Regions from separate parts of the Enterobacter sp. DVT3837 genome, predicted to be linked through region 4. Evidence: predicted binding sites of a transcription regulator. Region 4 holds the regulator's gene; each other region holds the start of a gene.
What was found. The regulator LexA, encoded in region 4, represses DNA repair genes until DNA is damaged. The targets are predictions, from matches to a motif close to TNCTGTATGTACATACAGNA.
Positions count from the first base shown of each region.

Region 1: sulA (SOS-induced cell division inhibitor SulA) is a predicted target of LexA. The motif match lies at 1,893-1,912, and genes of this name have one in related genera.
Region 2: AC0XWG_RS22645 (DNA translocase FtsK 4TM domain-containing protein) is a predicted target of LexA. The motif match lies at 1,696-1,715, and genes of this name have one in related genera.
Region 3: metR (HTH-type transcriptional regulator MetR) is a predicted target of LexA. The motif match lies at 1,184-1,203, and genes of this name have one in related genera.

Region 1 covers NZ_JBWDLA010000002.1:1,504,212-1,507,408, reverse strand. Annotated here, with positions in the region: gene ompA (porin OmpA) at 1-1,008, opposite strand, end outside; gene sulA (SOS-induced cell division inhibitor SulA) at 1,363-1,872, opposite strand; gene AC0XWG_RS22350 (TfoX/Sxy family DNA transformation protein) at 2,089-2,715, shown strand; gene yccS (YccS family putative transporter) at 2,672-3,197, opposite strand, start outside.
Region 2 covers NZ_JBWDLA010000002.1:1,579,675-1,582,871, reverse strand. Annotated here, with positions in the region: gene trxB (thioredoxin-disulfide reductase) at 1-618, opposite strand, end outside; gene lrp (leucine-responsive transcriptional regulator Lrp) at 1,163-1,657, shown strand; gene AC0XWG_RS22645 (DNA translocase FtsK 4TM domain-containing protein) at 1,793-3,197, shown strand, end outside.
Region 3 covers NZ_JBWDLA010000001.1:1,725,669-1,728,865, forward strand. Annotated here, with positions in the region: gene AC0XWG_RS08455 (carboxylate/amino acid/amine transporter) at 1-311, shown strand, start outside; gene metR (HTH-type transcriptional regulator MetR) at 199-1,152, opposite strand; gene metE (5-methyltetrahydropteroyltriglutamate--homocysteine S-methyltransferase) at 1,269-3,197, shown strand, end outside.
Region 4 covers NZ_JBWDLA010000001.1:1,108,394-1,111,590, reverse strand. Annotated here, with positions in the region: gene plsB (glycerol-3-phosphate 1-O-acyltransferase PlsB) at 1-777, opposite strand, end outside; gene AC0XWG_RS05440 (diacylglycerol kinase) at 932-1,300, shown strand; gene lexA (transcriptional repressor LexA) at 1,409-2,017, shown strand; gene dinF (MATE family efflux transporter DinF) at 2,081-3,197, shown strand, end outside.

The DNA of each region.
Region 1 (3,197 bases), on a different contig from region 4:
CTCAACGCGACGATCTGGAGCCAGGCAGTCGATCAGTGCAGCGCGAGCTTTCACGTTGTCACAGGTGTTGCCAGTAACTGGGTTAGATTCACCCATACCACGTGGGGAGATCTTGTTAGCTGGGATACCTTTAGAGATCAGGTAATCAACAACAGACTGAGCACGTTTCTCAGACAGTTTCTGGTTGTAAGCGTCAGAACCGATACGGTCGGTGAAGCCCAGAACCACTACAGAACCGTCTTTAGGATCCAGGTTGCTCAGCTGAGAGTACAGCTGATCCAGTGCCTGCTGGCCTTCTGGTTTCAGAGTTGCCTTGTTGAAGTTGAACAGAACGTCAGACTTCAGAGTGAAGTGCTTGGTCTGTACTTCTGGAGCTGGAGCCGGCGCTGGAGCAACAACTGGTGCTGCTTCTTCCTGCTGGCCGAAACGGTAGGAAACACCTACGCTCAGCATGCCGTTGTCAGGACGAACACCAACGGTGCCAGCGTCGCCGATGTTGTTAACCCACTGGTATTCCAGACGGGTAGCGATATCACGGGTCATAGCCCACTCAACGCCACCAGCGAATACTGGGGAAACACCGGTGTCATGGTCGCTGCCAGTCTGGTTGTTGCTGGAGTCAGCGCGCCATACCATGCCGCCCAGACGGGTGTACACGTCCAGATCGTCAGTTACTGGGTAACCCAGTTTAGCGGTCAGCTGAACGCCCTGTGCTTTGAAAGCGCCGTTTACGGTGTCGCCTTTGTATGGCATACGACCTAACCAGTCGTAACCCATTTCAAAACCAACATACGGGTTAACCTGATAGCCACCGAACGCACCTGCACCAAGCTGGCTCTCGTGAGTCGGGCCATCGTTGTTCAGTTTGCTGTTGTACCAGCCGGTGTCGTGGAACTGAGACCAACCCAGTTTACCACCTGCATACCAGGTATTATCTTTCGGAGCGGCCTGCGCTACGGTAGCGAAGCCAGCCAGTGCCACTGCAATCGCGATAGCTGTCTTTTTCATTTTTTGCGCCTCGTTATCATCCAAAATTCGCCATGATAGTCTCAAAAGAGAATCACGGTTAAATCCTTCACCGGGGGGCGTGGTCAAATATAAATCTACCGATATCTTCGGCTTAGGCCGAGCACCCCTGGCGATGTAAAGTCTACAACGTAGCTGAAAACTTACAAGTGTGAAGTCCGTCAGGCATATGAAAAAAAAAGTTCCGTATACCTATTATTTAACATTTTTCGCGCGAATTTTGTGCAATAAAATTAAGGAGAACCGCACCAGACAAGCCTTGCCGCAATTTTGTGGTCGGGAACTAAAAGCACATCTTGTGGTCGAAAAAAATTCCAGGAAAAATCCTAATTTCACTCAATGATACAAATTTGAGTGAATTTTTAGCCCAGAAAGTTGTCCTCTGCGGTAAGAATCTGGACGAACCGGGCGCATTATAAACCCGATCGCATTCCCTTCTTCAGCCGCTTCAGTCAGACGAAAGTGTTCCTCTTCCGTCAATTCCTCTGGTAACCATCCAATCACTACACTGTAATTTCCGGTGCGTAAAGCCCGGATCATCGACTCAACAGTATCGCAAGGAGAGAGTTGATTAATTTGCATGACCTTTGCCAGCGGAAGGCCAGCGGACTGAACCCATTCCCGGCTCAGTTTTTGCTGTGGCGTCAGCCAAAGCTGCCAGCGAGACTGCTGACCAAGCTGCTGTAATAACGGCAGCAGCAGTAGTTGAGTTAACAGAGGCTGATCCTCACGATAAACCACTTCGCTGATAAGCCCTGTCGAAACACTGCCGACGGTGTTCTGCGCTACGTTGCCAGCGGTAGAAGTGATAAAGGTTGAGCGATTTGCATAGCCTGAAGTGTGCATATTCATTCCAGCCCTGTGGTTACTGTATGAATATACAGTAACCCCTGTATGCATAAAGATCAACCTCATTTTCGGAAAGCGACTCGCAAAATTCATTCAATATTGATGCCCCTTGAAAAATCATCTTGCCCAACAGCGATAAGTTGCCTATTTTCCTGCTAACGGATCCGCTAGTAAGAAGCATCGTTGTTAATTTTTGATTTATAAGGAAATATCATGAAAAAGATATCTTATGAACGGATCTATAAATCCCAGGAATATCTGTCTCCGCTGGGGGACATTCAACATCGGGCACTGTTCGGAGGCTATACCCTGGCAGTGGATGATGCAGTCTTTGCCATGGTGTCAGAGGGAGAACTCTACCTCCGCGCCTGTGAGGAAAGTGCGAAATACTGTGTAAAGAATGCCGCCTCGTTTTTGACACTCATGAAACGGGGGCGTCCAGTGCTTCTGAACTATTATCGCGTGGATGACGGATTGTGGCAGGACAGAGAGCGGCTGCTTCAACTCTCCTCGTTCGCACTGAGAGCGGCGAGAAAAGAACGCTCTCAGCGTCATCAACGAAACCGGCTTAAGGATCTCCCGAACCTGACGTTTCAGCTTGAAGTCTTGCTTTTTGAAGCGGGTATTACCGATGAAGAAACGCTTCGGACGCTTGGTGCGAAAGCGAGCTGGCTGAAGATGCGGGCAAGAAATAAAGCACTCAGTATTAAAGTGCTTTTCGCGCTGGAAGGTGCCATTGAGGGACTTCATGAAGCGGCACTCCCGGCGGGAATACGCCGGGAGCTGACGGAGTGGTTTAATGCGCTGCCTGAGCCACAGGAGAATCACTCCTCCAGGTAGCGATTTGCTGTTGCAGTCGGCAAATTTCTGGCAGCAGAGCGATAAGCAGACCAATTTGCTGAAGAACCAGTGGCGCTTTGCTGTCGTTTCCTGGATCAAGATGGGCAATGCGTTGAGCCAGTTCATCCAGAGCCTGTTGAACACGCGGTTCATCGGCTGGCCGGTGATGAAGTGCGTCATCGACATAACAGACTGCGTCATCCAGCAAGGCGAGGATACCCGGGTTGGTGAGTTTCTCACGGTGGGCACCCAGCGTAGAAATATAGCTGGTAAAGGTATGATTCAGACAGAGCAGGCGGAATGCCGTCTCACGAATTTCTGCGGTGGCACGAGGCTCCGTTGACATGTTAGAGACAACCGAGGCCAGTTCTGCATCGCTGTTGTGCGCATCCCGGCGTGCGATCCGGTAAGCCAGACGGTTATCGCGGCCCTGATGGTACTGTTCAAGGATGGCATCAAGATACCGGCAGTTGGCATTCATA
Region 2 (3,197 bases), on a different contig from region 4:
GCGGTTGGTATGCAGCACGATGTTGCCGCTTGCCACTTTATCCATCAGACGTTTGATCAGGATTTTTTCTGCGCGGAAGGTGTCGCGACGGTGGATCAGATGCACCTCAGAGGCAATGTTCGCCAGGTAGAGCGCTTCTTCCACTGCGGTGTTACCGCCGCCAATGACCGCGACTTTCTGATTGCGGTAGAAGAAACCGTCGCAGGTAGCGCATGCAGAAACGCCGCGGCCTTTGAACGCTTCTTCGGATGGCAGACCGAGGTAACGGGCAGAGGCACCGGTGGCGATGATCAGCGCGTCACAGGTGTATTCGCCGCTGTCGCCCGTCAGGCGGAACGGACGGTTCTGCAGATCGACCTTATTGATGTGGTCGAACAGAATTTCGGTTTCGAATTTAGCGGCATGCTCGTGCATACGCTCCATCAGCAGCGGCCCGGTCAGGTCGTGCGGGTCGCCTGGCCAGTTTTCCACTTCGGTGGTGGTGGTCAGCTGACCGCCTTTTTCCATGCCGGTAATTAACACCGGTTGCAGGTTAGCGCGTGCAGCATAGACCGCCGCGGTATATCCCGCAGGTCCAGAACCAAGGATTAGCAGCTTACTGTGTTTAGCCGTGCCCATGAGATCCCCATTGTTGTTGGCAGACATTTGGCAGGATTGTAGGGAATTTGTTGCCGTAAAAAAAGAGCGCAGCAATTTTGATATCAATCTGTGTAATAGCCGCTGACGATGAATGGCGCGCGATAACATCGCGCTTTCCCTTGAAAAACGGTCGTTTGTAAGGCAATAAAATGAGGATTCATACCCTGCCGTAATGAATATCCGGCATGTTGTACTAAAAAACGATGTTTTGCTTTGACAATCCCCTGCGCTTTTGCGAAAACATTCAAGGAAGAAAAAAAACCGCGTTAACCGTGTGCCGCATAGGCATGCATGTAAATGCCATTTTTACCGGGTCAGTGAAATCTACGCATGGCGTGGACAGACGCCATACGTGATGTCGGTGACTGCCTTCGGGCAACGGTCTTCTTACCAACAGAACCCGAATCCGCATCGCGTCTAATACAAAACCAGGCGATGTGATGACTAACGGGTACAGGCTCTGAACAGTGATGTGCACAGGGTCCAGGCAGGAGTAGGGAAGGAATACAGAGAGACAATAATAATGGTAGATAGCAAGAAGCGCCCTGGCAAAGATCTCGACCGTATCGATCGTAACATTCTTAATGAATTGCAAAAGGATGGGCGTATTTCCAACGTCGAGCTTTCAAAACGTGTGGGACTTTCCCCGACGCCATGCCTTGAGCGTGTGCGCCGACTGGAAAGACAGGGTTTCATTCAGGGCTATACTGCTCTGCTGAACCCGCATTATCTGGATGCCTCACTTCTGGTATTTGTTGAGATTACTCTGAATCGTGGTGCGCCGGATGTGTTTGAGCAATTTAACGCTGCTGTACAAAAACTTGAAGAAATTCAAGAGTGTCACCTGGTGTCCGGTGATTTCGACTACCTGTTGAAAACCCGTGTGCCGGATATGTCCGCCTACCGTAAGCTGCTGGGTGAGACCCTGCTGCGTCTGCCGGGCGTGAACGACACCCGTACTTATGTGGTGATGGAAGAGGTCAAACAGAGCAATCGTCTGGTTATTAAGACGCGCTAACACGGAACAGGTGCAAAATCAGCGTAGTTTGATTACACTCCTGTTAATCCATACAGCAACAGTGCCGGGGAGTCCCGGCGCTGTTGTCCGTTTTAGCAAACAGGCAGGATATGCCTGATACCTGGAGAGCCTTTCTTGAGCCAGGAATACACTGAAGACAAAGAAGTCACACTATCGAAGCTAAGCAGCGGACGTCGTCTCCTCGAGGCTTTGCTGATTGTTATTGCCCTTTTTGCCGTCTGGCTGATGGCAGCCTTACTCAGTTTCAACCCCTCAGATCCCAGCTGGTCACAAACTGCATGGCATGAGCCTATCCATAATTTAGGCGGTGTCCCCGGTGCCTGGCTTGCGGACACGCTGTTTTTCATTTTCGGTGTGATGGCCTACACCCTTCCCGTCATTATCATTGGCGGATGCTGGTTTGCGTGGCGTCATCGTCAGAACGATGATTACATCGACTATTTCGCGGTTTCGCTGCGCCTGATCGGCGCGCTGGCACTGATCCTGACCTCATGCGGTCTGGCGGCCATTAATGCCGATGATATCTGGTACTTTGCCTCTGGCGGAGTGATCGGCAGTTTGTTGAGTTCTGCACTGCAACCGATGCTCCACAGCAGCGGCGGCACGCTGGCGCTGCTGTGCATCTGGGCTGCCGGGCTGACGTTGTTTACCGGCTGGTCCTGGGTGAGCATTGCCGAGAAAATCGGCAGTTTTATCCTCACCATTCTGACCTTCGCCAGCAACCGTACCCGTCGTGACGATACGTGGGTGGATGAAGACGAGTATGAAGATGAAGACGAAGATGAGGATGAAGCGCCTGTGCAACGTCGCGAATCCCGTCGCGCCCGTATCCTGCGTGGGGCACTGGCGCGTCGCCAGCGCGTAGCTGAAAAATTTGCCAACCCGCTTGGACGTAAAACCGATGCGGCACTCTTCTCCGGCAAACGCATGGATGAAGACGAGCAGGTTGAGTATCGCGCAGCAGGTAACGCCGTCGATCCTGATGATGTGCTTTTCTCCGGGAGCCGTGCCACGCCGGGTGACTTTGACGAATACGATCCGCTGCTAAATGGCCAAACCGTTACCGCGCCGGTTGCGGCAGCCGCAGCAGCAACGACCGCTGCGCAGGCGTATGCCGCACCTGTCGAAGCCGTGATGCCATCTGCACCGGTTCCACCGCCGGAATCCGTTATTCAGCAGCCTCAGGTTGACTGGCAGACAGCACCCGGTGTTCACACACCGGAGCCCGTTATCGCCCCTGAACCGGAAAGCTATATCCCTGTGCATCAGGAGCAGTGGCAGGAGCCTTATCAGCCGCCGCAACCTGAATATGAACCGCAGCAATATGAACAGCCTGTGGCCCAGCCGTATCAGGAGTATGTGCCTGAGCCGGTTGAATCTGTGCAGCCTTATGTAGCGCCACAGCCTGAACCTGAAGTGGTGGAAGAGGTGAAACCCTCTCGTCCACCAATGTATTATTTTGAAGAGGTTGAAGAGCGTCGTGCTCGTGAACGCGAGCAGCTGGCAGCCTGGTATCAGC
Region 3 (3,197 bases), 620 kb from region 4:
TGCCGACCACTACGGTGCAATGGAGCGTTCTGGTCTGGCTGGGTGTGGTGGCCTCAGGGCTGGGATACTTCATGTGGAACTACGGCGCGACCCAGGTCGACGCCGGTACGCTGGGGATCATGAACAACGTGCATGTGCCCGCGGGTCTGCTGGTTAACCTTGCAATCTGGCAGCAGCAACCCCACTGGCCGAGTTTCCTTATTGGGGGAACGGTGATCCTGGCTTCACTGTGGGTCCATCGCCGCTGGGTCGCTCCGCGCTCCGCACAAACGGAAGATGGTCGCACGCGTGGTTCCGCGTTGAGCGAATAAACGCCTCCGTAATCGGCTGGCGCTGCTCGCCATCGCGCACGGCGGCGTACAGCCGGCTCCACAGTCCTTCGCCCAGGGTTTTGGTCACCACCAGGCCCTGGCGTTCAAAACTCTCTACCACCCAGTGCGGCAGTGCCGCGATACCCATTCTGGCCGCCACCATCTGAATCAACAGCAGAGTGTTATCCACGCTTTTCAGCTGCGGGCTAATGCCTGCCGGTTGCAGGAAGTGACGCCAGATATCCAGACGACTACGCTGAACCGGGTAAATCAGCAGCGTTTCCGTCGCCAGGTCTTCCGGTGTGATGCGCGTTTTGGCCGCCAGCGGATGATCCGGCGCCAGCACCAGACGCACTTCATAATCAAACATTGGGGAGTAGTGCAGGCCGCTGCGCGGCAGAATATCAGAGGTCATGACCAGATCCAGCTCGCCCTGCTGGAGCGAGGGCTGCGGGTCAAACGTCACCCCGGATGTAAAGTCCATCTCCACCTGCGGCCACTTCTGGCGGAAATTCTCAAGTGCGGGGGTCAGCCACTGAATGCAGCTATGACATTCAATGGCGATACGCAGTTTGGTCTGTTGCGGCTCGTTACAGGACTGCAGGGCGCTGGCAATTTGCGGCAGCACCTGATTTGCCAGCTGCAGCAAAATCTCACCCTGAGGCGTAAAGCGTAGCGGCTGGCTCTTGCGTACAAAAAGACGAAAGCCGAGGCGTTGTTCCAGATCGCTGAACTGGTGAGAAAGGGCGGACTGGGTCTGGTGCAGCGAGGCTGCCGCCGCCGCAAGAGAACCGCAGTTCCGCAACGCTTGTAGCGTTTTCAGGTGTTTTATCTCGATCATGAAAGTCCTTCACTTCGCCATGAACATTTTGCGCTTGAGGAATATACAGTAACCGCCAATTATGGATGTGTAAACATCTGGACGTCTAAATACCGAAAATTGACAAGGGGCATGACATGACAATCCGCAATCACACTCTCGGTTTCCCTCGCGTTGGCCTGCGTCGCGAGCTGAAAAAAGCGCAAGAAAGCTACTGGGCGGGTAGTACCACCCGTGAAGAACTGCTGGCCGTTGGACGCGAACTGCGTGCGCGTCACTGGGATCAGCAAAAACAGACGGGCATTGACCTGCTGCCGGTGGGCGATTTTGCCTGGTACGACCATGTTCTGACGACAAGCCTGCTGCTTGGCAATGTGCCGGCTCGTCATCAGAACAAAGATGGATCGGTAGATATCGACACCCTGTTCCGCATCGGCCGTGGTCGCGCGCCAACAGGTGAGCCAGCGGCAGCGGCTGAAATGACCAAGTGGTTTAATACCAACTATCACTACATGGTGCCGGAGTTCGTTAAAGGTCAGCAGTTCAAACTGACCTGGACGCAATTACTGGATGAGGTGGACGAAGCGCTGGCGCTGGGTCACCAGGTGAAGCCTGTGCTGCTGGGGCCGGTTACGTACCTGTGGCTTGGCAAAGTGAAGGGTGAGCAGTTTGATCGCCTCAGCCTGCTGAACGACATTCTTCCGGTCTACAAACAGGTGCTGATTGAGTTGGGCAAACGCGGCATCCAGTGGGTGCAAATCGACGAACCTGCTCTGGTGCTCGAGTTGTCGCAGGAATGGCTCGATGCCTTCAAACCGGCGTATGACGCACTTGCCGGACAGGTGAAGTTGCTGCTGACTACCTATTTCGAAGGCGTGACGCCAAACCTGAAGACCATCACCGCGCTGCCAGTGCAGGGTCTGCATGTTGACTTTGTACACGGTAAAGATGATGTCGCGGAGCTGCACAAACGCCTGCCTGCGGACTGGCTGCTCTCGGCCGGTGTGGTGAATGGCCGTAACGTCTGGCGTGCCGATCTCACTGAGAAATACGCTCAGGTTAAAGACATCGTCGGCAAACGTGAGTTGTGGGTGGCATCGTCTTGTTCACTGTTGCACAGCCCAATTGATCTCAGCGCTGAAACCCGTCTGGACGCAGAAGTGAAGAGCTGGTTTGCCTTTGCCTTGCAGAAATGTGAGGAGCTGACGCTGCTGCGTGATGCATTGAACACGGGGGACACGGCAGCGATTACCGAATGGAGCGCACCGATCCAGGCGCGCCGTGACTCGGCTCGCGTACACAACCCGGCAGTCGAAAAACGTCTGGCAGCCATCACGGCTCAGGACAGTCAGCGCCAGAGCGCCTATGAAGTGCGCGCTGAAGCCCAGCGCGCTCGCTTTAACCTGCCAGCCTGGCCAACCACGACGATCGGTTCTTTCCCGCAGACTACCGAGATCCGCGGCCTGCGTCTGGACTTCAAAAAGGGCAATCTGGATGCGAATCATTACCGCACCGGTATCGCTGAACACATTAAACAGGCGATTATCGAGCAGGAACGTTTAGGTCTGGATGTTCTGGTGCACGGTGAAGCCGAGCGTAACGACATGGTGGAATACTTTGGTGAACACCTGGACGGTTTCGTGTTTACCCAAAATGGCTGGGTGCAGAGTTACGGTTCCCGCTGCGTGAAGCCGCCGGTGGTGATTGGTGATATCAGCCGTCCAGAAGCGATTACCGTTGAATGGGCGAAGTATGCCCAGTCTCTGACAGATAAACCGGTGAAAGGAATGCTCACGGGTCCGGTAACGATTCTCTGCTGGTCCTTCCCGCGTGAAGATGTGAGCCGCGAAACCATCGCCAAACAGATCGCGCTGGCACTGCGTGATGAAGTGGCGGATCTGGAAGCCGCAGGCATTGGCATTATTCAGATCGACGAACCGGCGCTGCGCGAAGGTCTGCCGCTGCGTCGTAGCGACTGGGATGCCTATCTGAAATGGGGCGTGGAGGCTTTCCGCATCAACGCCGCGGTCGCGAAGGACGACACCCAGATCCACACCCACATGTGT
Region 4 (3,197 bases):
GAAGTTCGCTGCAATCTCTTCCATCAGTGCAATGGCGTTCTGCTGGGCTTTCTCATGTGAAATCTTCTTGCTGCGCGCTTCGTCTTCGACGGCACGGGCAATCGCTTTGGAGGCCAACAGCTTGTTGAACAGATCCTGACGCGCCGGGAGACGCGGCCCAACGGCAGCGAGGCGCTGACGGGCGAAGTGCATTCGCGCTACGCGCGCCAGTTTTTGCGCGATGATCTTGTCGGTGCCATGCTCGTCCGCCATTCGACGCAGCGAAACGGAAGGGGAGAAACGCACAAAGCTGTCGCGTCCCAGCCAGGAGACTGCGAAGAACTTCTGGATGCCGTTAAGCATGCGCAGCGGTGGATTCTCTTCACCTTTTTCACGACCCGGGCGACGACCAAACATCACCGATACTGGCACCATCTGCACATCCAGATCAGGATTGCTGCGGTGCAGGTCGAGATAGTCATGGAACAGCTTGATGGACTCTTCTTTTGGCGTGTAATAGGTAAACACGCGCGGTCCACCGTGAATGAACACGTAGCGCGGCAGCAGAGTACCGTCAACTTCTAGCGGTTCAAGCGGGTCAGGTAAGTCATGCGCCAGGCACTGGGCGCGAAGCGTCAGTAAGTCTGCCTTCGAGTTATAAGGCAAAACGTACATAATGGGGCGCGACGTATCGAGCCCCAATTCCAGCGCGGGTTCTGCTGGGATAGACTTGCTTTTTACCAGGATGCTTAATGGTAAATTAAGTAATTTGTAGTAAATTCGTGGCCAGCCGGACATAAACGATGTAAAGCCTCTGGTTAATAATGCAATTGCGGCGCAAGGATAACAGAAAGCGCGCAAAATTTCTGTTGTTACCCGTCATACTTCAGGCGGCAGCGAAACGCGCTGCCACTATAGTTACTGACGCTATTTCCAATAAAAGGTTCTTTTAATGGCCAATAATACCACTGGGTTAACCCGAATCATCAAAGCCGCCGGCTATTCCTGGAAAGGTTTCCGTGCCGCGTGGATCAATGAAGCCGCCTTTCGCCAGGAGGGCGTCGCCGCTATCATCGCGGTGATTATCGCCTGCTTCCTTGATATTGATGCAATAACACGCGTTCTTCTGATCGGCTCCGTACTGTTGGTGATGATAGTGGAAATTCTCAATAGCGCTATTGAGGCCGTTGTTGACCGGATTGGTTCAGATTTCCACGAGCTCTCTGGCCGGGCAAAAGACATGGGTTCCGCTGCCGTGTTGCTGGCGATTATTACTGCGGTCATTACATGGGTCACGCTGCTTTGGTCACATTTCCGATGAGCCTCGAGGAATAATTAAGTCCCTGGTTTTTTGTGCAGTTTTTGGTTCCAAAATCGCCTTTGACTGTATATACTCACAGCATAACTGTATATACACCCAGGGGGCGGAATGAAAGCGTTAACGACCAGGCAGCAAGAGGTGTTTGATCTCATCCGGGATCATATCGGCCAGACGGGTATGCCACCCACGCGTGCGGAAATCGCTCAGCGTCTGGGCTTCCGTTCTCCGAATGCTGCCGAAGAACACCTGAAAGCGCTGGCGCGTAAGGGCGTGATTGAGATTGTTTCGGGCGCGTCACGCGGTATCCGCCTGCTGGTGGAAGAAGAGACGGGCATTCCGCTGGTGGGGCGTGTTGCTGCCGGTGAGCCTTTACTGGCACAGCAGCATATTGAAGGCCACTACCAGGTCGATCCGGGGATGTTTAAACCGAGCGCTGATTTCCTGCTGCGCGTAAGCGGCATGTCGATGAAAGACATCGGTATTCTTGACGGTGATCTGCTTGCGGTTCACAAAACGCAGGATGTGCGAAACGGCCAGGTTGTGGTCGCGCGTATTGATGACGAAGTGACCGTTAAGCGTCTGAAAAAACAGGGTAATACCGTACAGCTGCTGCCTGAAAACAGCGAATTCTCCCCGATTGTGGTGGATCTTCGCGAACAGAACTTCTCTATCGAAGGGCTGGCAGTAGGGGTGATTCGCAACGGCGAATGGCTGTAATCTCTTCCTGACAGGCTACGGCGTTGCTGTAGCCTGCTTCCTTTACCTCTCCCGGTATTTTTCATGTCACTGCTGACGGCATCAGATAAGGCATTGTGGCGTCTTGCACTGCCGATGATTTTCTCCAATATTACCGTGCCCTTGCTGGGTCTGGTCGATACTGCTGTTATTGGTCATCTGGATTCACCTGTTTATCTTGGCGGCGTGGCGATTGGCGCGACGGCAACCAGCTTCCTGTTTATGCTGCTGCTCTTTTTGCGCATGAGTACTACCGGGCTCACGGCACAGGCGTATGGTGCCAGAGATCCTCTGCGTCTGGCCCGCGCGCTGGTGCAGCCGCTCATTCTTGCGCTTGGTGCGGGAGTATTAATCGTTGTATTGCGCTCGCCCCTGATTGACCTCGCGCTTCACATCGTTGGCGGTAACGAGGCAGTGCTGGAGCAGGCGAGACGTTTCCTGGAAATTCGCTGGCTCAGTGCGCCGGCATCACTGGCTAACCTGGTTCTGCTGGGGTGGTTACTGGGCGTGCAGTATGCCCGCGCGCCCGTCATTTTGCTGGTGGTGGGAAACCTTCTCAACATTGTGCTTGATGTCTGGCTGGTAATGGGTCTGCATATGAACGTGCAGGGGGCTGCACTGGCGACGGCAATTGCCGAATACGGGACTTTTATCATCGGTCTGTGGATGGTCTGGCGCGTGCTGGCGATGCGCGGGATCTCTCTTGCGCTACTCAAAACCGCATGGCGCGGCAATATCCGTAAGCTGCTGGCACTCAACCGCGACATCATGCTGCGCTCACTTCTCCTTCAGCTCTGTTTTGGCGCGCTGACGGTTTTCGGGGCTCGGCTGGGGCCAGACATCGTCGCGGTCAATGCCGTATTGATGACGCTACTGACCTTTACCGCCTACGCGCTGGACGGTTTTGCCTATGCTGTGGAAGCACATTCCGGGCAGGCGTACGGTGCGCGCGAAAGCGGGCAGCTTCAGGATGTCTGGCGGGCAGCCTGTCGTCAGTCAGGGCTGGTGGCACTGGCATTTGCGCTGGTTTATGCCGTTTTTGGCGAGCAGATCATTGCATTACTCACCTCACTTCCCACACTGCGTGAACTGGCGAGCCACTATCTCATCTGGCAGGTGATCTTACCGGTGGTCGGTGTCTGGTGTTATCTGCTGGACGGCA